Regions from separate parts of the Pullulanibacillus sp. KACC 23026 genome, predicted to be linked through region 1. Evidence: predicted binding sites of a transcription regulator. Region 1 holds the regulator's gene; the other holds the start of a gene.
The links. The regulator NrdR, encoded in region 1, represses ribonucleotide reductase genes. The targets are predictions, from matches to a motif close to AACACNATATATNGTGTT.
Positions count from the first base shown of each region.

Region 2: a site for NrdR is predicted at 4,580-4,597, ahead of PU629_RS08055 (vitamin B12-dependent ribonucleotide reductase). Genes of this name have one in related genera too.

Region 1 covers NZ_CP119107.1:1,352,523-1,364,750, forward strand. Annotated here, with positions in the region: gene citZ (citrate synthase) at 282-1,397, shown strand; gene icd (NADP-dependent isocitrate dehydrogenase) at 1,473-2,744, shown strand; gene PU629_RS05950 (response regulator transcription factor) at 3,295-4,008, shown strand; gene pnpS (two-component system histidine kinase PnpS) at 4,005-5,291, shown strand; gene polA (DNA polymerase I) at 5,288-7,918, shown strand; gene mutM (DNA-formamidopyrimidine glycosylase) at 7,996-8,844, shown strand; gene coaE (dephospho-CoA kinase) at 8,894-9,442, shown strand; gene PU629_RS05975 (hypothetical protein) at 9,658-10,026, shown strand; gene nrdR (transcriptional regulator NrdR) at 10,122-10,589, shown strand; gene PU629_RS05985 (replication initiation and membrane attachment family protein) at 10,699-12,081, shown strand; gene dnaI (primosomal protein DnaI) at 12,093-12,228, shown strand, end outside.
Region 2 covers NZ_CP119107.1:1,725,290-1,737,517, forward strand. Annotated here, with positions in the region: gene gcvT (glycine cleavage system aminomethyltransferase GcvT) at 1-1,026, shown strand, start outside; gene gcvPA (aminomethyl-transferring glycine dehydrogenase subunit GcvPA) at 1,047-2,402, shown strand; gene gcvPB (aminomethyl-transferring glycine dehydrogenase subunit GcvPB) at 2,395-3,852, shown strand; gene PU629_RS08050 (rhodanese-like domain-containing protein) at 3,928-4,251, opposite strand; gene PU629_RS08055 (vitamin B12-dependent ribonucleotide reductase) at 4,848-7,415, shown strand; gene mntR (transcriptional regulator MntR) at 7,715-8,149, shown strand; gene PU629_RS08065 (SA1362 family protein) at 8,295-8,690, opposite strand; gene PU629_RS08070 (DUF1385 domain-containing protein) at 8,715-9,656, opposite strand; gene PU629_RS08075 (YqhR family membrane protein) at 9,902-10,396, shown strand; gene aroQ (type II 3-dehydroquinate dehydratase) at 10,691-11,119, shown strand; gene efp (elongation factor P) at 11,161-11,718, shown strand; gene spoIIIAA (stage III sporulation protein AA) at 11,966-12,228, shown strand, end outside.

The DNA of each region.
Region 1 (12,228 bases):
TGTGCTCAAAATCCTTTTTGGAAAGATTGGGATTTCTCGCATACATGGGTTGATGAGAGTGTTATGGAAATAAGTAAATGGCTGTGCTCAAAATCCTTTTTGGAAAGATTGGGATTTCTCGCATACTTGAATGAAGCCTAGTCGAAGAAGGGAATTCAATAAAGTATGCTAAAATGTTCACAAATCGATTATGTTTGTTTATAATTGAATGTGGTGATCACATTGAATAGTTAGTCAATTAGATTTCCTGGTATTGGTTAGATAGAGAAGGAGGAGATTGAATGCCAGCTACTAAGGGTTTAGAAGGGGTTGTCGCAACCACTTCTGGAATTAGTTCCATCATTGATGGTGTTTTAACCTATAAGGGGTATGATATTGATGACCTCGCAGATCATGCTTCTTTTGAAGAAGTCGTTTACTTATTATGGAACGATGATCTGCCAAACCAGCAACAACTGGATGCTTTCAAAAAAGAACTTGCTGGGAATGCAGCGGTTCCTGCTGAAGTTTTTGAACAGATTAAAGCCTTTCCTCTTAATACCATTCATCCGATGGCCGTTCTCCGCACAGCTGTTTCAACACTAGGAGTCTTTGATAGTGAAGCAGATGTTATGGATGAAACCGCTAACCGTCGAAAAGCGATCCGCTTGCAAGCACAAATTGCGACGGTTGTTGCAGGCTTTGCTCGCATTAGAGATGGAAAAGATCCTGTTGCTCCACGCACTGATTTGGGATATGCAGCGAATTTCCTTTACATGCTCTTTGATCGTGAACCAAATGAAACAGAAGTTGAAGCTTTTAATAAAGCGCTTGTCCTTCATGCTGACCATGAACTTAACGCGTCCACTTTTACAGCGCGTGTTTGTGTAGCTACTCTTTCAGATGTTTATTCTGGAATTGTTGCCGCAATCGGTGCCCTCAAAGGACCTCTTCACGGCGGTGCTAATGAGCAAGTTATGAAAATGCTTACTGAAATCGGTTCAGTTGAAAACGTTCCCTCGTATTTAGAAAATGCTTTTGCAAATAAAGAAAAAATCATGGGCTTCGGACACCGTGTTTATAAAAATGGTGATCCACGCGCGAAGCACCTTAAAGAAATGTCTCGTCAGTTGACTGAACGCTCAGGCGAGAAAAAATGGTATGATATGTCTATTAAGATTAATGAAATCGTCACCAATGAGAAAGGTCTCCTCCCAAACGTTGATTTTTATTCCGCTAGTGTTTATCATAGCTTAGGGATTTCTCATGATTTATTCACCCCTATTTTTGCAGTTAGCCGGATGTCAGGCTGGCTTGCTCATATTCTAGAGCAATACAGCAACAACCGCCTCATTCGTCCTCGTGCAGAGTATGTAGGCCCTGATAAACGCGCCTATGTGTCGATTCAAGATCGTTAATTTGAGTTAGATCGGGAGGAACCTCCTCCCTTATCTATGTATTATCTATAGGATTTCTTAGGAGGGTATTAACCAATGGCAAACGGAGAAAAAATTACAGTTTCAAATGGTCAATTAAACGTACCTGATTACCCAATCATTCCTTTTATTGAAGGGGATGGAACGGGTCCTGATATTTGGGCAGCTGCTCACCGAGTTCTAGAAGCCGCTGTTGAAAAAGCATATAACGGTAAAAAGCAAATTGTTTGGAAAGAAGTATTAGCGGGTGAAAAAGCATTCAACCAAACGGGCGAATGGTTACCTAGCGAAACTCTCGATGTGATTCGTGAGTACATAATTGGTATTAAAGGGCCACTTACAACACCAGTAGGCGGTGGGATTCGTTCTTTAAACGTAGCGCTTCGTCAAGAACTTGACTTGTTCACATGCTTGCGTCCGGTTCGTTACTTTGAAGGGGTTCCATCACCTGTTAAACACCCCGAAAAAACGGACATGGTTATCTTCCGTGAAAACACTGAAGATATCTATGCAGGGATTGAATATGAAAAAGGCACAGAAGCTGTTCAAAAAGTCATTGCTTTCTTGCAAAATGAAATGGGCGTTAACAAAATCCGCTTCCCAGAAACTTCTGGTATTGGTATTAAGCCGGTTTCTGAAGAGGGAACGAAACGTCTAGTGCGCGCTGCGATTCAATATGCAATCAACGAAGGCCGCAAGAGTGTAACGCTTGTTCATAAAGGGAACATCATGAAATTTACAGAAGGTGCCTTCAAAAAATGGGGCTATGAAGTCGCAGAAGAAGAATTCAGCGAAAAAGTCTTCACATGGGCCCAATATGATCGCTTAGTTGAAACAGAAGGTAAAGACGCAGCTAACAAAGCACAAGAGGCGGCTTTAGCTGAAGGTAAAATCCTAGTTAAAGATACAATTGCTGATATTTTCTTACAACAAATCTTAACTCGTCCAGAAGAGTTCGATGTGGTAGCAACGATGAACCTTAACGGGGACTACATCTCTGATGCGCTTGCTGCACAAGTCGGCGGAATCGGGATTGCACCTGGTGCTAACATCAACTACGAAACGGGCCATGCTATTTTCGAAGCGACTCACGGTACGGCTCCTAAGTACGCTGGACTTGATAAAGTAAATCCATCTTCAGAGATCCTTTCCGGCGTTCTAATGCTTGAACACCTTGGCTGGCACGAAGCAGCTAAGCTCATCGTTGATTCCATGGAAAAAACGATTGCAAGCAAAGTCGTCACTTATGACTTTGCCCGTCTCATGGATGGTGCGACTGAAGTTAAATGCTCTGAGTTTGGTGACGAGCTCATCAAAAATATGGATTAATAATAGGAAAGTGGTTTGGGTAAGCTTTTACCCGAACCGCTTTTTTTCTGCTTTAAAAAGGAATCCGTAAAAAGTGTTATGAAGGTCCTTTGAAGAAATCTGTGTCTTACAAGGTCTATTTTTCACTAGAGAGTCCTGCTGGTTGAGCCGCAAGCAGCTTTCAATAATCTAATGGGCGTGTAAAATAAGGAAGGTATGGGCTCGATATAAACGTTTGATGGATGTTACAATACGATGACCATTTGGAACCTGATTTGGAGAAGACTCTGAACCAGGTTTTTTTAATCTGAGATAAGTTTAGACAAGCCATTAGGGGCCAATATCATGATTAATAGTCTTTTATTCACTCTTTGGTAAGCGGGCAACTCTAGTAAGAATGCCGTCTGTACAAAACTTTATTGTTGGGTGCAAAAAGTGTATGATAAAAAGAGATTGTCATGAACTAGCAGGCTATTATAGTTTTGATAGGGATCTCTAAATAATGAAAAAGTGATAAGGTATTGGTAGCTGGCTTCAGGATTCGAGAACCAATACCAGGGGAGGATAATAGGTGGTTAAGCGAATTTTGGCAGTAGATGATGAACCTTCTATCTTGACGTTATTATCTTTTAATCTTGAGAGGGCTGGTTTTCAGGTTTTACAGTCTGCAAATGGGCGTGAGGCACTGGATATAGCCCGTACTGAAGCGTTAGATCTCGTCATTTTAGATGTTATGCTCCCAGAGATGGATGGTTTGGAAGTATGCCGAGAGCTTAGACAGGAGAAGAGCACCTTGCCTGTCATGATGTTAACGGCTAAGGATGATGAATTTGATAAGGTTCTAGGTCTTGAACTTGGGGCAGATGATTATATGACCAAGCCTTTTAGTCCGAGAGAGCTTGTTGCAAGAGTCAAAGCTCTTCTTAGGCGCTCCCAACTATCTGAACCAGCCGCTGAGGTGGCTGCTTCGCCTGTTCAACAGCTTACTGTAGGAGATTTGGTGATTGACCCGTCAAATTATGAGGCGACGTTTAAAGGCGAACTGATGACGTTGACCCCTAAGGAATTTGAACTCCTATATTATCTTGTTAAGAATTCAAATAAGGTTTTAACACGTGATCAATTGCTTAGCTCTGTCTGGCAATATGATTTTGCCGGGGATACTCGAATTGTTGATGTGCATGTGAGTCATTTGAGAGAAAAAATTGAGGACGACACACGTCATCCAAAATATATTATAACGGTAAGAGGACTGGGTTATAAATTTGAGGGCGGCCGTGCATGATTCCGCTCATTCTTGTCTGTTTTCTCTTTCTCATTATTCTTATTCGGATCATTAGTTATTACCGGAGGGTTCTAAAAGGGGCAACAGATCTATTGATTGATTTGACAAAAGGTAATTTCAGCCAGCGGATTATCGCTTCTAATTACAGGGGCACAGCGCGTCGGTTAAACACCGTCTTGAATCAAATGGCTAGAGATATGGAAAGATTAGAGAAGACCTATTTAGCCCAGGAGGACCAGCTAAAAACACTCATTGAAAACATTGGGAGCGGGCTGGTTTTTATTGATGCAGATCGCAGAGTCATCCTGGTCAATCGAAGCTATCGAGAAACATTTAAATTAGGAGATCAGGATTGGCGGGATCAACCTTATGAGCAGGTGACCCCAACCCAGGAGGTTAACGCCCTTATACTCGAGTCCTTTGCTACTGAAAAACGGCTGTCCAAAACTTATAAGATAAACATTAATATTTATCGAAAATATTTTGATGTCTCTTGTGCACCTGTTATTGATTCTAAGCAACGAGTCCGCGGGGTTGTTGTCTTATTTCATGATATTACTGAGCTTAAGAATCTTGAACAAATGCGAAAGGATTTTGTAGCGAACGTCTCTCATGAACTGAAAACACCTATCACTTCAATTATTGGATTTTCCGAAACCTTATTAGATAGCAGTTACCAAGACAGAGAGCTTTCAGAAAAATTTTTAGGGATCATAATGTATGAAAGCAAGCGTCTGCAAAATCTTGTTCATGATCTTTTAGAGCTATCTAAAATCGAACAGCCTCATTATTCCATTCCTTTAATCCCTACTGAAGTGATCCCCGTTATGAATGAATCTCTCCCATCGCTAACAGAACGTGCTCAAGCAAAAGCCATTGATATTCAGCTGGATTATAAGAATGCAGGGATAAAAGTACTAAGTGATCCAAGCCGGCTGAAACAGATTATCGTTAATCTTGTAAACAATGCGATTGCTTACACACCGCAGGGAGGAAGAGTCTCCATTGAAGTAAGGGAAGAGGAGCAGTGGGGCATCTTGGAAGTATCGGACACGGGTATTGGCATAGAGAAGAAAGAACTACCTCGAATATTTGAACGATTTTATAGGGTGGACAAAGCAAGAAGCAGAGATTCTGGAGGAACCGGTCTCGGACTTGCCATTGTAAAGCATCTAGTTGAAGCGCATGGTGGAGAGATCGAGGCTAACAGTGAAGTTGGTAAAGGCTCCACATTTACCATTTATTTTAAAAAAGCTTTAGAAGAAGAGGAGTCCGATACATGAATAAACTCGTTTTGATCGATGGCAATAGTATCGCCTACCGAGCCTTTTTTGCCCTGCCTCTCTTAAATAATGAAAAGGGAGTTTATACAAACGCAGTCTATGGCTTCACGATGATGCTGCTCAAAGTGATCGAGGAGGAGCAGCCCACACATATGCTCGTGGCATTTGATGCAGGAAAGACGACCTTCAGACATAAGACGTTTAAGGAATACAAAGGGACACGACAAAAAACACCGCCCGAACTTTCCGAACAGCTGCCTTTCATTCATGAGGTAGTTGATTTACTAGGCATTCCTCGCTATGAGAAAGAACTGTATGAAGCCGATGATTTGATTGGGACTTTGTCTAAGCGAGCAGCTAAAGAGGGCTGGTCGGTTAAAATATTTTCTGGAGATAAGGATTTATTGCAGCTCGTCGATGATAACATCACGGTCTCTTTGACGCGTAAAGGGATTACGGAAGTGGATGAGTACACGCCTGAGAAGGTGCGTGAACGCTATGAAATCGATCCGATTAAAGTGATTGATTTGAAGGGGTTTATGGGAGATAACTCTGATAACATTCCAGGTGTACCGGGTGTCGGTGAAAAGACAGCCATTAAACTTCTTAAGCAGTTTGGCTCATTGGAGGCTGTTTTTGACCATTTGGATGAGGTATCTGGGAAAAAGCTCAAAGAGAAATTAACAGAGTTTGAACAACAGGCTTATATGAGCAAAGAGCTTGCGACTATTTTTACAGAAGCGCCTGTTGATGCGGCCCTTTCTGAGCTTACGTTTAATCAGCATTACAGTGAAGACCTTATTGCTCTTTTTAAAGAGTTGGAATTTAATACCTTGCTTGAGCGAATCGGCTTTGAAGAAGTCAAAGATCAAGCGGCTGAGGAGGTGGACGTTTCCTTTGAAACATTAAAGGAAGTAAAGCCTCAAGATCTTCCAAAAGAAGCGTCGCTAATCGTTGAATTGAATGAAGAAAACTATCATTTTACGTCCATTAATGGATTCGCTCTATACTCTGAAGATGGCGGCGTATTTATTCCTAAAGAGGTCGCTTTCCAGTCAGATGCTTTTAAAGTGTGGTTATCTAATCCTGAATTTAAGAAAATTGTATTTGATCAAAAGGCAGCAGCTGTTGCTTTGCATTGGCATGGGATAGAGCTTAAGGGTGTGACTTTTGATGTCAGTCTGGCTGCTTACCTTATTGACCCCTCAGAATCAGCAGTGGATGTGGCGGGGCTCGCCAAGCGGCATCATATCCATGTGGCTTTTTCAGATGAGGCCGTTTATGGAAAAGGGGCAAAAAGAAGCATCCCAGCGGATGACGTGTTAGGGGATCATCTCGCAAGAAAAGCCATGGCACTTGAAAAGCTAGTTCCGATCCTGAAGGAAGCACTCGAAGACAATCAACAGCAAAGTCTCTATTATGAGTTAGAGATGCCTCTTTCACAAGTACTTGAAGAAATGGAAGAGACGGGCATCGCCGTTAGTAAAGAAGCGCTTGATGAGATGGGAAAAGAGTTTTCGGCATCACTTGATCGATTGGAGAAAGAGATTCATCAGCTGGCAGGGGTTGAATTCAATATTAATTCACCTAAACAGCTCGGTGAAATTTTATTTGAAAAATTGAATCTCCCAGCGGCTAAAAAGACAAAAACCGGCTATTCGACTTCGGCCGATGTTTTAGAAAAACTTGCCGGACAACACGAGATTATAGATAAGATTTTAGAATATCGTCAATTGGGGAAATTAAGCTCCACTTATATCGACGGTCTATTAAAGGTCATCCACCCAAAAACAGGGAAGATTCATACAAGATATAATCAGGCTCTAACCCAAACCGGCCGACTGAGCTCAACGGATCCTAACCTGCAGAACATTCCCATTCGAATGGAAGAAGGCAGGCGTATTCGCCATGCGTTTATTCCTGCTCACGAAGGCTGGACGATTCTTTCCGCTGACTATTCACAAATTGAGTTGCGAGTCCTCGCTCATATCGCCGAGGATGCTAATCTGATTGAAGCTTTTCAGGAGGAACGAGACATTCATACGAAAACGGCCATGGATGTTTTTGGGGTTAAGGAAGACGAAGTCACCGATCTGATGCGCCGTCATGCGAAGGCGGTTAATTTCGGGATTGTCTATGGAATCAGTGATTTTGGATTGTCGCAAAGCCTTCGGATTACGAGAAAGGAAGCTGGCGCGTTTATTGAAAAATATCTGGAAAGCTACCCTGGTGTCAAAGCTTATATGACAGATGTTGTTCAAAAAGCCAAACGGGATGGCTATGTGACGACACTGCTTCATCGCCGCCGCTATCTGCCGGATATTACAAGCCGTCAGTTCAATCGCCGGAGTTTTGCAGAACGCACGGCCATGAATACCCCTATTCAAGGGAGTGCGGCAGATATCATTAAAATGGCGATGGTTAATATGTCCCACCGGTTAAAAGCAGAAGGGTTGAAGTCCAAGATGCTTCTGCAAGTGCATGACGAACTTATTTTCGAGGTTCCTGAAGAGGAATTAGAACTTATGAAAACTTTAGTGCCAAACGTCATGGAAGAGGCAATAGAGCTCAAGGTTCCTTTAAAAGCAGATGTATCGTTTGGACCAACCTGGTATGATGCAAAATAGAAAGTGAGAAAATAGCCGCATCCTTAAGTTTTAAAAGAGCTAAGGAAGGCTTTTTTTCTATTGAAAGGAAGCGTTGTATGCCTGAATTACCTGAAGTCGAAACAGTGAAGGAAACGCTTAAGCAACTGGTTCTTGGCAAAACCATTCGCGATGTTGTGATTTTTTGGCCAAAATTAATTAAAGAGCCGCCTGATTCACATGAATTTGCGGAGCGTCTTAAGGGGCAAACCATTCATAACATCAGGAGAAGAGGGAAGTTTCTCTGCCTAGACCTTGATGAGGAGGTGCTTGTTTCCCATCTCCGTATGGAGGGAAAGTATGTCTATTTCAACCACCGAGCGGATGTCACGAAGGATGCTCATACGCATGTCATTTTTACCTTTACGGATGGAAGCGAACTCCATTACAAGGATGTGCGCAAGTTTGGGACGATGCATGTTTTTCCAAAAGGGGAAGAAGAACGGCGGCTTCCGTTAGTGCAGCTTGGACCAGAGCCCCTGGAAGAGCGCTTTACGGCTGCTCTTCTTAAACAACGCTTAAAGAATACAACAAGAGCCATTAAGTTAGCGTTGCTTGATCAGACCGTTGTTGTTGGTCTAGGAAATATCTATGTCGATGAAGCACTGTTCAGGGCACGCATACACCCTGAGACACCGACCGATCAAGTGAGTCAGGCCAAGCTGAACCAATTAGTCCCAGCCATAAAAGAAACGCTGGGAGAAGCGGTCGAAATGGGAGGCAGTACAGTAAGAACTTACCGAAACGGACAAGGAAGAATGGGCATGTTCCAACAGAAGCTTGCGGTGTATGGGCGAGAAGGTGAGCCTTGTGTGGAATGCGGCACGCCAATAAAGAAGATAAAACTCGGCGGCCGCGGCACTCATTTTTGTCCAAACTGTCAAAAGAGGAGGAAGCGGCGTGCTTAAGATTGGGTTGACGGGCGGCATTGCAAGCGGGAAAAGTACGGTATCTAAGATGTTGTTTGATTTGGGGATTCCAGTGATTGATGCGGATATTGCCTCGAGAAAAGTGGTTGAGCCTGGGATGCCTGCATTGGACGAAATCGTGCAAGCATTTGGGGACGTCCTTCAAAGGGAGGGTCAGCTGGATCGCAAAAAGCTTGGGTTCATTATTTTCCAGGATGAATCAAAACGAAAGCAGTTGAACGCGATTGTCCATCCAAGGGTGCGCGAATGGATGCAGGCACAACTCGCGATTTATGAGAAGAAAGCTGTTCCGGCGGTTGTTCTTGATATTCCACTCTTAATCGAGAGTCAATTAACGGATTGGTGTGACAAAGTGCTGTTAGTCTATGTATCAGCCCAAACACAGCTGCAACGATTAATGGCGCGTGATCATTTGAAAGAAGAGGACGCACGCCTTCGTATCCAAGCGCAAATGCCCCTTGAAGATAAGCGAGCTTATGCGGAGCGGATCATTAACAATGAGGGATCGATTCTTGAGACTCGGGAACAGCTTTTACACATTCTTCAAGAGTGGCACGTTCCTTTTTCCATTCATTAAGCGCGATAAGGGACCTCTTTTTCAAATTGTGGCAAGAGGCACTTCCGGATTGATGAAGGCGCGCTCTCGTACATAGAGAGGTGGCAAGCTTAGTCAAAAACCCCTTAATAACTTGTAATTCTAAAAGGGCGCCAAACTTTTTGGCGCTTTTTCCATTAAAAGATTGAAGCAGCTTGTCTAAAGTTTGTTATAATAAAAGAAAAAGGACGGTGCTAATGATGAGTTTTTTTTCACGACTCTTTGAAACTCATATTGAAACAAGAGATAATCATTCTGATCAGCGACTCAAAACGCATTACTATAAAGCAACCAAAAATAAAATTTTAGAAACTTGCCGGGAGTGGATTAACAAAGAACACGCCTTAACCTTGATGGCGGATTCGGCAGACCGCGGCGAAATTGCTGCCAAAGTCCACGGAAAACGAAAAGGGCTTCTCGTCTTAACGGTTATTTCTGCAAGCCCTATGAAAACGTCTGTGGATGTCTCTTTCACAGTGGATAGAGGATTGAATGCCGGCTATGGACAAACACTCTGTTCAAGTTTGTATCAGCACCTTTCTCGAACCTATCAGTTGGTTGATTGAAGTTTCTGCAAGTTTAGAGATGAAGTTTAGGCTTGTCTCTTCTTGTCGTTTTTTGTACTATTAAAGAAAAGCTGAGGTTGGGCAGGTGAATAGTGATGCATTGTCCAAGTTGTCATCATGTCGGGACACGTGTATTGGATTCGCGACCGGTTAATGAAGGTCGATCGATTAGAAGACGTCGAGAATGTGAAGCATGCCATTATCGCTTTACGACCTTTGAAACCGTTGAGGAAATCCCTTTAGTCGTTGTGAAAAAAGGGGAGAATCGTGAATCTTTTAATAGAGATAAGATATTGAGAGGGTTAATTAAAGCTTGTGAAAAACGGCCGGTACCCCTTGAAAAGCTGGAAGACGCGGTCAATCGAATTGAAAAAGAATTGAGAAGCCGCGGCGTTTCCGAGATTAAGAGTGATGAAATCGGGGAATTAGTGATGGATGAGCTGTCTCAAATTGATGAAGTGGCTTATGTTCGATTCGCTTCGGTTTATCGCCAGTTTAAGGATATTAATGTGTTTATTCATGAACTGAAAGACTTATTAAAAAAAGTGAACAAAGATGACTAAAGGCTGACATGGCCAGAAGAAGCTTATAGCGTGCTGTTACCTCCATTTTTTTTGAGGTGTCAACACGCTTTGTTATTCCTGAAAAAATAGTGAAAAAAGGGGGATCCGCATGTCACTTCATTGGAAAGAGTTATTACCTGTTGATCAGTATGTGGCCGCCCAACCTGAAGCTATTGATTATCGTCATCTTGAAATTCTGACCAGCCTTTACCAGCCGCTTATTGGTCCATTGGCTTGTCAGCTCTATACCACTTTGTTTTTTGAATCTCAAAAACAAGGGGAGCGGAGTCACAATCACTTAATGCTGCAGACAGCTTGTACGCTTGAGACGCTTTTGCGTGAAAGGAAAAAGCTCGAGGCAATGGGGCTTTTAACTGTTTTTAAGAAGAAAACAGATGAGAGTTCTCTATTTATCTATCAATTAAAGCGTCCGCTCGAACCTGATGTTTTTTTTGCGGATGGTGTTTTAAATATATATTTGTTCAACCGATTAGGCCGGCATGAATATATGAGACTCAAACAACAGTTTAATTCGTCTATGCCTATACAAGAGGATGAGTATGAAGAGGTGACGGCTTCGTTTAATGAGATTTATGCTTCTCTAAGGCCGTCTGAACTTAAGAATCTTCATAACGAGGTGGAGAATTCACTCCCATTGAAGGAACCCCAATCATCAAAGCCAAAGCTTTCGGTTTCCTTTGATTTTGATGAACTCTACTTGCATCTATCCGATTGTATTATCTCCAAAGAGTCTTTTACGGAACCGGTCAAGGAGGTTATTGTTCAGCTTTCCTTTGTGTACCAGATCGGACCGCAAGCCATGGCTCACATTATCCAGCAATCCTTTCTTCACAACGATGAGATCGATATCCCTGCTTTAAGAAAAGCGGTGAGGCATTATTACCAGCTTGAAAATGGCAATCAACTGCCAATGCTCAGCTTAAGAGTGCCAAAAATGGACAAGAAACCGAATCGAGAAGAGGACGAACAGCTAACGGAATATGAGGCACAAGTTCGCCTTTTTGAAAGTCTCTCGCCATATGATTTGCTGCGGCATTTGGCAGGAGGCGCAGAGCCTGTCCAATCCGATTTGCGCATTGTGGAAGGTCTATTAATCGATCAGAAACTGCCTGCTGGTGTCATCAATGTTTTATTAGATTACACGATGTTAGTCAACGATAAGAAACTTATTAAGAGTTATATAGAAAAGATCGCCAGTCATTGGACGCGCAAGAAGATTCAGACCGTGCGGGACGCGATGGCTTTAGCAAAGTCTGAGCATAAGAAATATCAAGATTGGAAGAAGCAATCGTCCACTCGCTCAACAAGAGGAACGTCTCGTTCAAGAACAACAAATGGGCACCAAGAAGTCATTCCGCAATGGATGAAGGAAACGAAATCGAGTGAAGCCCCTGTGAAAACCAATTCATCCAAAAACACGCTTTCAGAAGAAGAGGAAAAATGGCTGGATGATTATCTAAAAAGCCTTTAGGCGGTGATTAAGTGGAATCTATTAAGCAAACTCTTAACCAAATGCTCAGAAACCAAAAACCAGAACAAAATATGGAGTCGTTTCGCACTTATGTCTATCAAGACTCGGACGTACAAGCGTTTTTAAAGGCACATCCGGAATCAGCGG
Region 2 (12,228 bases), 370 kb from region 1:
GGGTGGGACCTTCCTGTTCAATTCAGCAGCATCAAGGAAGAGCATAAGGCTGTGCGTGAACGGGCGGGATTATTTGATGTGTCCCATATGGGTGAAATTGAAGTTAAAGGAACAGGTGCAGAGGCCTTTTTACAAGGTCTCGTAACGAATGATGTCCTTCCGCTTCAAGCCGGAGATGCTCTATACACCGCTATGTGTTATGAAAACGGGGGAACCGTTGACGACCTTATTATTTACAAACGAGACAATGAAGATTACTTGCTTGTCGTTAATGCCTCCAATACTGACAAAGATTTTGATTGGATGAAGGAGCATGCCCCTCAAGAGTTATCGGTTCTTAATGTTTCCAGCCAAGTGGCACAGCTTGCTATCCAAGGTCCTTTGGCAGAGACCATCCTGCAAACATTAACGGATGAGGATCTTTCTGCTATTCGTTTCTTTAAATTTAAAGAGAATGTCCCATTAGCGGGAATTTCATCACTCGTTTCAAGAACAGGTTATACGGGTGAAGATGGATTTGAAATTTATTGTCCATGGGTTGACGCCCCCAAACTTTGGGAGGCCATTCTTGAGGCAGGGCAAGATAAAGGCCTTTTGCCGTGTGGTCTTGGTGCGCGTGATACGCTTCGATTTGAAGCCAAGCTTCCATTATATGGTCAAGAATTGAGTGCTTCCATCAGCCCAATTGAGGGCGGGGTTGGCTTTGCTGTAAAGCCGAATAAGCAAGCTGATTTTATTGGGAAAGCTGTATTAAAGGATCAAAAAGAAAATGGGGCAAGAAGAAAGCTTGTTGGTCTAGAAATGATTGATAAAGCCATTCCTAGAACTCATTATGAAGTATTCGTGGGAGAGAAGAAGATTGGCGAGGTGACTACCGGAACTCAATCGCCTACTCTTGGGAAGAACCTGGGATTAGCTTTAGTTGAAGTTGAATATGCAGCGCTCGGAACAGAAGTAGAAGTTGATGTGCGCGGCAAGCGCCGAAAAGCCATCATCGTTAAAGCCCCTTTTTATAAAAGAGGATAAAGAAAAAGGAGAGAGAATCAATGGGGACATTTCGCTATCTGCCCGTTACCGATCAAGACCGACAAGATATGCTAAAAGTGATAGGAGTGGAATCGGTTGACGACCTTTTTAGCGACGTACCGGAAAAAGTGCGTTTTAAAGGCCGTCTTGAAGTAGAAGAAGCTCTATCCGAAGGTGATTTGTTTAAATTCATGTCAAGCCTTGCAGCAAAAAATGTGAACACGAAAGAGACGCCTTCTTTTCTAGGGGCTGGTGTCTATGATCACTATATTCCGTCGATTGTGAATCATGTGATCTCTCGTTCTGAGTTTTATACTGCCTATACACCTTATCAGCCTGAAATCTCTCAAGGAGAGCTTCAAGCGATATTCGAGTTTCAATCGATGATTTGTGAGCTGACTGGCATGCAAGTGGCGAATTCCTCTATGTATGACGGACAGACTGCTTTAGCTGAAGCGGCACTTCTGAGTGTCAATGTTTCCCGGCAAACCAAAATCATTGTTTCTGAAGGGGTGCATCCGGAAGCACGTCAGGTCCTTGCGACTTATGCCAAAGGGCAGAATCTCGAGGTCATTGAAGTAGGCTTAGCCAATGGGGTGACCGACCTTGAGCAACTTAAGACAGTTCTCAATGATGAAACTGCCTGTGTGATCGTCCAATATCCAAACTTCTTTGGTCAAATCGAGCCAGTTAAAGAAATTGAGGCTCTTACACATGCTGCCAAGAAAGCTCAATTGGTCGTCTCCTCTAATCCGCTCGCGCTTGGCCTTTTAACGGCTCCAGGCGAGTTAGGGGCAGATATTGTGATTGGTGATTGCCAATCTCTTGGTATTCCCGCTTCATTTGGCGGACCTCACTGTGGCTATTTTGCTACAACTGAAAAATTAATGCGCAAAGTACCTGGTCGTTTGGTTGGAGAGACCATTGATGAAAATGGAACAAGAGGCTATGTCTTAACGCTTCAAGCGCGTGAACAGCATATTCGCCGGGACAAAGCGACCTCTAACATTTGTTCAAACCAAGCTTTAAATGCGCTTGCCTCCTCCGTTTGTATGACGGCATTAGGTAAAACGGGGATCAAAGAGATTGCTTATCAAAACTTGCAAAAAGCTCACTATGCGGTCAATCAGTTCAAAGCCATCGGAATTGAACCGGTTCATAATGGTGCCTATTTTAATGAATTTGTGATTAACACGGGTCGCCCTGTCAAAGAGGTTAATCGAGAATTGTTGAAAGCCGGTTTTATCGGTGGTGTGGATCTCGGCCGTTTTGATGAGTCATGGGACCAGTTGATGCTGATTGCTGTGACAGAGCAGCGCAATAAACAAGAAATTGATCAATTCGTGAACGTGTTGGGGGGGCTTATCCGTGGGTAAAAATGATCAGCCATTGATTTTCGAATATAGTAAGCCTGGGCGCATCGGCTATAGTCTTCCTGAATGTGACGTACCTGAAGTCGAACTTACAGAGACGCTTCCAAAAGACTATATCCGTGAACAAGATCCAGAGCTTCCAGAGGTATCAGAGCTCCAAATCATGCGTCATTATACCGCCTTATCTAGACGAAACCACGGGGTCGATTCTGGTTTTTATCCACTCGGCTCGTGTACCATGAAGTACAATCCAAAAATTAATGAAGATGTGGCTCGATTAACAGGCCTTGCTCACATTCATCCTTATCAAGAGGAAGAAACGGTACAAGGGGCTATGGAGCTGCTCTATCGCCTTCAGACCAATCTTGCTGCTGTTACGGGAATGGATGAGGTGACCCTGCAGCCGGCAGCGGGTGCGCACGGTGAGTGGACAGGGCTCATGATTATCCGGGCTTATCATGAATCGCGCGGTGACTTGAAGCGTAGGAAGGTCATTGTGCCGGATTCGGCTCATGGAACCAATCCTGCTTCTGCAACAGTAGCCGGGTTTGAAACCATAACGGTTAAGTCTAATGAAAAAGGGCTTGTCGATCTTGAGGATTTGCGACGCGTTGTCGGTGAGGACACGGCGGCATTAATGCTCACCAATCCGAACACGCTCGGACTCTTTGAAGAAGAAATTGTGGAAATGGCACAAATTGTCCACGAAGCAGGCGGAAAGCTCTATTATGATGGAGCTAACATGAACGCTATTCTTGGGGTAACCCGTCCTGGAGATATGGGTTTTGACGTCGTTCACTTGAATCTTCATAAGACCTTTACAGGACCACATGGCGGCGGCGGCCCTGGTTCTGGCCCTGTTGGGGTTAAAAAAGAACTCGCCAAATATTTACCAAAGCCTGTCCTTACTAAGACGGAAGACGGCTTTACGTTTGATTATAACCGTCCAGAATCGATTGGCCGTGTTAAACCGTTCTATGGAAACTTTGGAATTAACGTTCGCGCCTATACGTATATAAGGACAATGGGGCCTGATGGCTTAAATCAGGTATCGCGTGATGCGGTTTTAAATGCGAACTATTTATTCCGCCGTTTAGCGCCTTATTTTGAAGTGCCGTTTGATCGTCATTGCAAACATGAATTTGTTATCTCAGGGAAAAAACAGAAAAAGTTGGGTGTTCGGACTCTGGATATGGCAAAGCGCCTATTAGATTTTGGGTATCATCCACCAACCATTTACTTTCCGCTTATTGTGGATGAGTGCATGATGTTTGAGCCGACTGAAACGGAATCCAAGGAAACGCTGGATGATTTTGCAGATACGCTCATTCAAATCGCCAAAGAGGCAGAAGAGAACCCCGAAATTGTTCAAGAAGCTCCTCATACAACGGTTGTGGGCCGATTGGACGAAACCCGTGCTGCCCGGCAGCCTGTTTTACATTATAAGAAATAAGATAAGGGGGAGGGTTCCCCCTCAACAAAAAACATGGCGCTCACCTTAGGTGAACGCCATGTTTTTACTTAATAGTTATGCATTTTTACTCTTTACTTTTCCTGTCCACTGCTTAAATCCGCCTTTAAGCATGTAGATTTCCTGGCAGCCGTATTTTCTCAGAAGTGCCGCTGCACGAGTGCTGCGAGTCCCGTTTTGACAATAGAGATAGACGGGTTTATCTTTTCGAATCTCTTGTTTTCTCATTTTAAATTGAGTAAGAGGAACATTGCGAGCGCCTAATATATGTCCGTTTTCAAACTCATTCGGTTCTCTGACGTCAATGAGTTGCACTTTGCGATATCCTTCAATGAATTCCTCTTGCGTTAATGTTTTTAAATAGCGCCTCTGCATAAGCATTCGGGTAAGAGAGTACGCAATCGCTGCCACGATGAGAATAATTAAGACTATCCAAGCCACCACTTGATTCGACCCCTTTATGTTTGAAATGTTAGAGTTAGGTTTTGAAAGAAATAGAATCCTTAATCTATATATAGTTTAACATATACTTGTCCTTAAATCGATTCACAAATTAATTTAATGCTGTTGTGATAAGGATCAGCTTGACCGTGTCGATATTTGTCGAAATTAATAGCCTTGTTTGAGAGATGATTTCAGAGTTTCATTGTTGACAATTGGTTGCCTAATTGTTCTAGCTTCAACATGTTGTGGAAATCTAAAAAATATCGATACTATATATTGTGTTTTTTTTTGAATCACGCTATGATAGTTAATAGAGTTTAATCCTAGTGTCCATGGGGAGTTGTGTCAAAAAACGACAAAACCCACTAAGACTACTAGGAGTACAAATGGCGGTCATTGTATCACTAACTGTAGAAGTTAGTCAAGAATAGAGATCCCAACAAGAAACCTGACGTCCATATAATGACACCAGTCAATCCGTTATACAAAACGAATTGTCGCTGTATACCTATAAGTTTGGAGGAGAAAGATGAATGAGTGTGACTGTGCGAGGAGAATTAGAAATTAACAAAGAGGCATTGAACAAGGACATTGAGTTGTTCCCGCAGGTGTTTCCTATTACGGATGAAATGAGCACAACAAGAAGCGGTGTCTCAAGGCTCGTTATGTTAGACCGCTATGCTTTTAAAGATACCGAGAAGAAAACCATTAAGCCAGGTGATTTTGTTGTTTTAACGGTGATGAACGATCCGAAGTTTCCTGCACGTGGTCTTGGTTTTATTCGTGAGTTATATCCTGAATCTAATGAGGCACTTATTCAAGTGACGGAGGATTATCGTCATGTTCTGGCGACGGAAGAAGAACGTGAGAATGGTCTGATCAGACGCTCCCTTGATGTAATTGATAAGCCGCTTGAAGTGTATTATGAGCAGATTGCGAAACGAAATGCCCGCGGATTATCTAGTGTTGAGACATCTGTTGAAAAAAGACAAGCCTCGTTTGATGACTTCTACAAAGAGCTTGTATCTATGAATTTTGTACCGGCAGGACGAGTTCTTTATGGAGCCGGTGCAGATACGTTTGTTACGTATTTCAACTGTTATGTTATGCCTTTTGTTAAGGACTCGCGAGAAGGTATTGCTGAGCATCGCAAAAAAGTAATGGAAATCATGAGCCGCGGCGGCGGGGTGGGAACAAATGGCTCCACTCTGCGTCCGAGAAATACTTTGGCACGTGGTGTTAATGGTAAATCATCGGGATCGGTCTCTTGGTTAGATGACATCGCCAAACTTACCCACCTTGTTGAGCAGGGCGGATCCCGCAGAGGCGCTCAAATGATCATGCTGGCAGATTCTCATCCAGATATCATAGAATTTATTATTTCGAAAATGCAAAACCCTCGTATTTTGCGCTACTTAATTGAAACAGCAGAAGATGAAGCGATTCGCTCTTTAGCGAAGGATAAATTGAAATTTACACCTTTCACCGAAACAGAAAAGGATCTCTACCAAGGAATTGTTAATTATAAGCATTTTCCGGGTCAAGGCGGTTTTACCGACAAGGCAATTAAAGAGGCTGAAACACGCCTAAGAGATGGCGGTACGTATACCGTTAATAATCCAGAGTTTCTGACAGGTGCGAATATTTCAGTCACCCTTACGAAGGAATTCATGGATGCTGTTGAAAACGATGGGGATTTCGAACTTCGTTTTCCTGATGTCGAGCATTATACGCCTGAAGAAATGGCGATTTATAACAACGAATGGCATGAGTGCGGCGATGTGCGCGAATGGGAAGCTCGCGGATTTGGGGTGCGTGTTTACCGCACGATTCGTGCAAGAGAGCTGTGGAATCTCATTAATGTCTGTGCAACTTACTCAGCAGAACCTGGGATTTTCTTCATTGACAATGCGAATGATAAGACAAATGCCAAAGCTTATGGACAAAAAGTAGTCGCGACAAATCCATGTGGTGAACAACCACTCGCTCCGTATTCGGTTTGTAACCTTGCAGCGGTTAACTTAGCGAATATGGCGAATAAAGCAACAAAAGAAGTTGATTATGAAAAATTAAAAGAGACCGTTCGCGTCGGTGTCCGTATGCAGGACAACGTGATCGATGCAACACCTTATTTCCTTGAGGAAAACCGTGTTCAAGCATTAGGGGAGCGCCGTGTCGGATTAGGGGTAATGGGCCTTCATGACCTTTTAATTTACTGTGAAACAGAATACGGCTCTAAAGTAGGGAATGAGCTTGTCGACCGCATTTTCGAAACGATTGCGACAACGGCTTATAGAACCTCTATTGAACTGGCTAAGGAAAAAGGAAGCTTCCCATTCTTGGTTGGCAAGACAGAAGAAGAGACCAAGACCTTGCGTGAGCGTTTCATTAATACTGGCTATATGAAAACAATGCCTGAAGATATTCGTCAAGGTATCTTAGAGCATGGTATTCGCAACTCCCATCTCTTAACCGTTGCGCCAACCGGCTCCACGGGGACGATGGTTGGGGTTTCAACCGGCCTTGAACCATACTTCTCATTCTCTTACTTCCGCAGCGGACGCTTAGGTAAGTTTATTGAAGTCAAAGCCGATATCGTACAAGAATATTTAGATCAGCATCCTGAAGCTTCATCAGATAATCTGCCAAATTGGTTTGTAACCGCAATGGAACTTTCACCAGAGGCGCATGCGGATACACAATGTGTCATTCAGCGCTGGGTAGACAGCTCGATCAGTAAAACGGTTAATGCACCAAAAGGTTATACAGTGGATCAAGTTAAAGGGGTCTATGAGCGTCTTTACAAAGGCGGCGCTAAAGGTGGAACCGTTTATGTGGATGGCAGCCGTGATGCACAGGTCTTAACGCTTAAAGCAGAAGAAAACACCTTTGAAGAAGATGAAATGTTACCAGAAACAAAAGTTGAGCAAAAGGCCAAAGTTGTTTTGGTGGACACCATCACAGAGTTGGACAAAACCAACGTCACTTACGGATCTGAAGTCGGCGACACTTGCCCAATCTGTCGTCAAGGAACCGTCGAAGAACTAGGCGGCTGTAACACCTGCACAAACTGCAACGCTCAATTGAAATGCGGTTTATAAGAGAGGATTTTTGAAAAGAGGGAGATCTCCCTCTTTTTTTTCTTTTGCAAGTGTTTTATGGAGATAAAATTTAATAAAAATTTTAGAAAATACGTGGGAAGAAAGTGCTTGTTTTTTAACTCATAAAAACAAAGTGAATGACAGGGGACGACTTGTTTTAAATGGACAAGTGGTGTATCATTTTTTATAGTCTGTCTAACCGGCCACAAACATTTTTTCTAAAAGTAAATAGGCACTGTTCAGACATAGGAGTCATAAACCGATAACAAGTAGAAGTGGAAATAAACAGGGGGGATTTGATGGCGCCGACACCGAGCATGGAGGATTACATCGAAAGAATCTATCTATTAATTGAAGATAAAGGGTACGCGCGAGTGTCTGATATAGCGGAAGCGCTAGAAGTTCATCCCTCCTCCGTCACAAAAATGGTTCAACGACTGGATAAAGATCAATATCTTGTATATGAAAAATACCGTGGATTAGTTTTGACACCGAAAGGAAAAAAACTCGGAAAGCGACTTGTTTTTCGTCATGAATTACTTGAGGATTTCTTGAAGGTGATCGGTGTCAAACCGGAGACTATTTATTCCGACGTTGAAGGTATTGAACACCATCTCAGTTGGGACGCCATTGACCGGATTGGAGATCTTGTCCAATATTTTCAAGAGGATGCTTCAAGAGTGGAAGAATTAAGAGCTGTACAACATCAAAATAATGAAGAATCGGACCATTAACCATAGCCTTGGGTTGTGGTTTTTTTTTTACGGAGGACAGATCTCTATTGAAAGAAGGACCGATGCGGTTACTCCCTATCTATAAAACAACAAAAAACGGCTTGGAGAGATTCCAATCCGTTTTTGCTGTTTTAGTAGGTTAATTTTATAGAAAGCTGCGTTTTTTCTTTTTCTTTTTACCTTCAATAACGGTTAAATGTCCGTGACCTTTATGACGAATCCGCTCAAGAGGAGGTCGTCTTTTCTTAAGAGATTTATTTGTTGTAATGGCCCTAAGATTGGAGGAGGAACGTCTGCGTTCACGCGCAAATGGCTTTTTGCGCTTCTTGGATTGTCTGACCGCACGGCGATAAGCCTGCGTTTCATTAGGTGAATGGCGAGTTACCAATCGGTAAACAACATAAATTCCGCCAATTATCAAGCCGCCTATTATTAGTCTTTTGACAAGGAGCATGGGGTGTAGCCACATTAAAGAGACAAGACCAATTACACCAAGAAGAATCACAAGCAGAAAGAGAAGATTTGACCATGATCCTTTCAACTCAATCACCTCCTCCAAATAGGATTAACTTACAACCGATGTATCCTTTTCTAACAAAGTATCAGCTTCGCGTCGTTTCATCTCATTAAACGCGGCAATCGCCACTTCAATTTGGTCAGCATCCGGTTCTTTTGTTGTGAGTAATTGTAACCAAAGACCGGGGTAGCCCAGTACTTTTAATCCTGGGATGTGTCTGACCGCATTGGTTAAGCGAAGGACTTCATAAGAGAGCCCAAGATCAACAGGGATTAACGCAATGCGTGTTAACATCCGGACACTTAGCGGATGCAATGGGACAAAAAAGTAAAGAAAAACACTAATAATAGCCGTGAAAAGAATAAAGCTGCTTCCACATCTGTAGTGAAGACGTGTTTGTTTTTTGACATTCTCAACCGTAAGACTGAGGTCATTTTCAAAAGCATTTATAACTTTATGTTCAGCACCATGGTATTGAAAAACACGCTTCATGAGCGGCGTGATCGAAATAAAATAAATATAAGCAAGCAACAGAATGATTTTCAGAACACCCTCTGTTAAAATTTGCGAGACTTTACCTGGGAAAAAGGGTGTCAAAGCATCAGCAGCGAGTGCCGGAAGGAGTGTGAAAATAAACTTACCGAACAAGAAAGAAAGAATGGCCATGACAGAAAGTCCAAGAATCATGCCCCACTTTCCTTTGTTTTCTTCGGTTTCTTCAACATCTTCTTCTGGAAGTTTATCGTATTTTTCTGAAGAAAAATTCAGGTGCTTTGAACCGAGTATACTGGATTCAATGATTCCAATAACCCCTCGTACTAATGGCCATTTCTTCAGGAAACTATATGAAGACTTTGAATCGCGAGGCACCTCGAAAAACGCAATGGTGCCATCTTTTCTTCGTATGGCGGTCACACTTGTGAACCGGCCGCCCATCATGACCCCTTCAATTACGGCTTGCCCACCATACATCGTTTCTTTTTCCGCCATTCAGTTGACACCAACCTTTAAGAATTTGACTTAAACTTATTGTACTAGAAATCAGCCAAACTCTCTAGGTTTATTGTTATCTATTTATTACCCAAATTGAAACGAAGTATACCATTTGGACTCACATTTTTGCGAATCGAATTTCAGGGCCTCTCCACATAAACCTCACCCTAGACGATCTCTATCAATTAATGATGAGTGGATAGAGAAGAATTGGACATAATAGGCTTGGAGGTGTATATTCAGTGGCTGAAAAGAAGACAACAAATGAGCAACAATCAGAGATAACATCACCTGTCAGGACCTTCGCGATTGGCTTCTGGGGCGGTTTGATTTGGGGTTTTTTAGGGTTTATTTCGTATTATCTGAACTTTGCAAAGTATGGTCCTGGACTTATTTTAGCTCCTTGGGCACTTGGGAAATGGAAGGTCGGCTTAAAAGGGCAAATTCTTGGTATTATTGCGATTACCATTTTATCGATTGTGATTGCCTTCATATATAGAGCGGTATTGGGGAAGGTGAAAAACATTTGGATATCGGTTGGTTTTGGCATGGTCTTATGGGTGATTGTGTTCTATATCATCCAACCATGGATCCCAGGTTTGAAGCCTGTGCTTAAACTTGGCCTGAATACCATTTCAACTTCACTATGTCTTTATGTTTTGTACGGTCTTTTTATCGGCTATTCCATTTCTTTTGATCTTCAAATGAAGCAATCCTCTGACTACTCAAATGAATAACCCTATGGTAGAATGATTTTTGGAGTGATTTAAATACGACCCTCGAATTTTATCATCTTAAGTTTGTTGGAAGATGGTGTTCCAGGAGCAGAGGATTAAAAAAAGCGGATGAGGCGGAGTATTTATCACATCATAACGGTCGGTCGTACCTCGCTGTCATACAGTCATTTCAAGGCATGACGGAGGATTCACTTCCCGTAAAAAAGTCATTTAAGTTCAACTGAATTTCCGGGGGAAACATTCCCCATGTGAAATGAAGTTTTACTTTATAATGTATTCATAGGAGTCGTCAAAATGAACGCTTATTTAATTCTAAATGGACCTAATCTGAATGCTCTTGGACAAAGAGAGCCTGATGTTTACGGTCATAAGACGTTGGCAGACCTAGAGAAGGAAATCAAGGCTTTCGCTGCTTCACGAGGCTTCGAAGTGACATTTCGTCAAAGCAATCATGAAGGAGCCTTGATTGATTGGATACAGGAGGCTGAAGGAAAGTATCAGGGATTGGTCATGAATCCAGGAGCTTTCACTCATTACAGCTACGCCATACGAGATGCCCTTGCCAGCTTGTCCATTCCGTCAGTTGAAGTTCATATTTCGAATGTTCATAAGCGTGAAGCATTCCGACATCAATCGGTGCTTGCTCCTGTTATGAATGGGCAAATTGTAGGCCTTGGTTTTCATGGCTATCGCTTAGCCCTCGATTATTTAGAAAGCCTTTAAAATTCATAAAGAAATTTGGGGAAGGCTCAAGGAGGATTACCATGATTTCAGTTAACGATTTTAAAACAGGACTTACCATTGAAGTGGATGGAGGCATCTGGCAGGTCCTCGAATTCCAACACGTTAAACCAGGTAAAGGAGCAGCATTTGTTCGTTCTAAGTTACGCAATTTAAGAACGGGTGCTATCCAAGAAAAAACATTCCGCGGCGGTGAAAAAGTAGATCGCGCACATATCGATAACCGCAAAATGCAATATCTATATGCCAATGGCGATCAACATGCATTTATGGATTTGGAATCCTTTGAGCAAATTGAGTTAGCATCAAGCCAAATCAAAGAACAGCTTAAATTTTTGAAAGAAAATATGGAAGTTCATATTCAATCCTTCCAAGGTGAAACTTTAGGGGTTGAACTTCCTAATACGGTGGAATTAGAAGTGGTTGAAACCGAGCCAGGAATTAAGGGTGACACAGCTTCCGGCGGTTCAAAACCAGCTACATTAGAAACGGGTTACGTCGTTCAAGTTCCTTTCTTTGTGAACCAAGGCGATCGTTTAATCATTGACACTCGTAGCGGTGACTACGTTTCTAGAGCTTAATAGCCATCTAAAAAAGCGTTCGAGCAGATTTAATCTGTTCGAGCGCTTTTTTATTGTTTACGAGGAAATTTCTCGACTTATAGATAACTCGCCATTAAAACACTGCTTTGATCTTCGGGGTGACAAGCGCTGCAGAAATTATAACGGCTTGGGAGGTTGTCCTGATCCACCTGTCAATTTAGACATATGTTGTCCTTCTCGAACATAAGATGGGTTAGAAGACTATTAGTGATTAGGAGGATGCTCGGTGGAAGCGGTGCTCTCTATCTTACCTAAGGATCTAAGTGACCGTATTCGAAACCTTGTTGAACAAAAAACGATAACTCTTGAAGAAATCCGACTCCGACTTCATCGTCCAATTGAACTGATGGGGACTGGACAAGTCCTCTATTTAGATCAGCAGCGCCTACTGACCTCACAAGATATGAAAGTCCTAATGGGAAACCTCAGTGCTTACTCTCTTTATACGTTGGAAGAGGAATTAAAAAGAGGCTATGTGACCATTAGCGG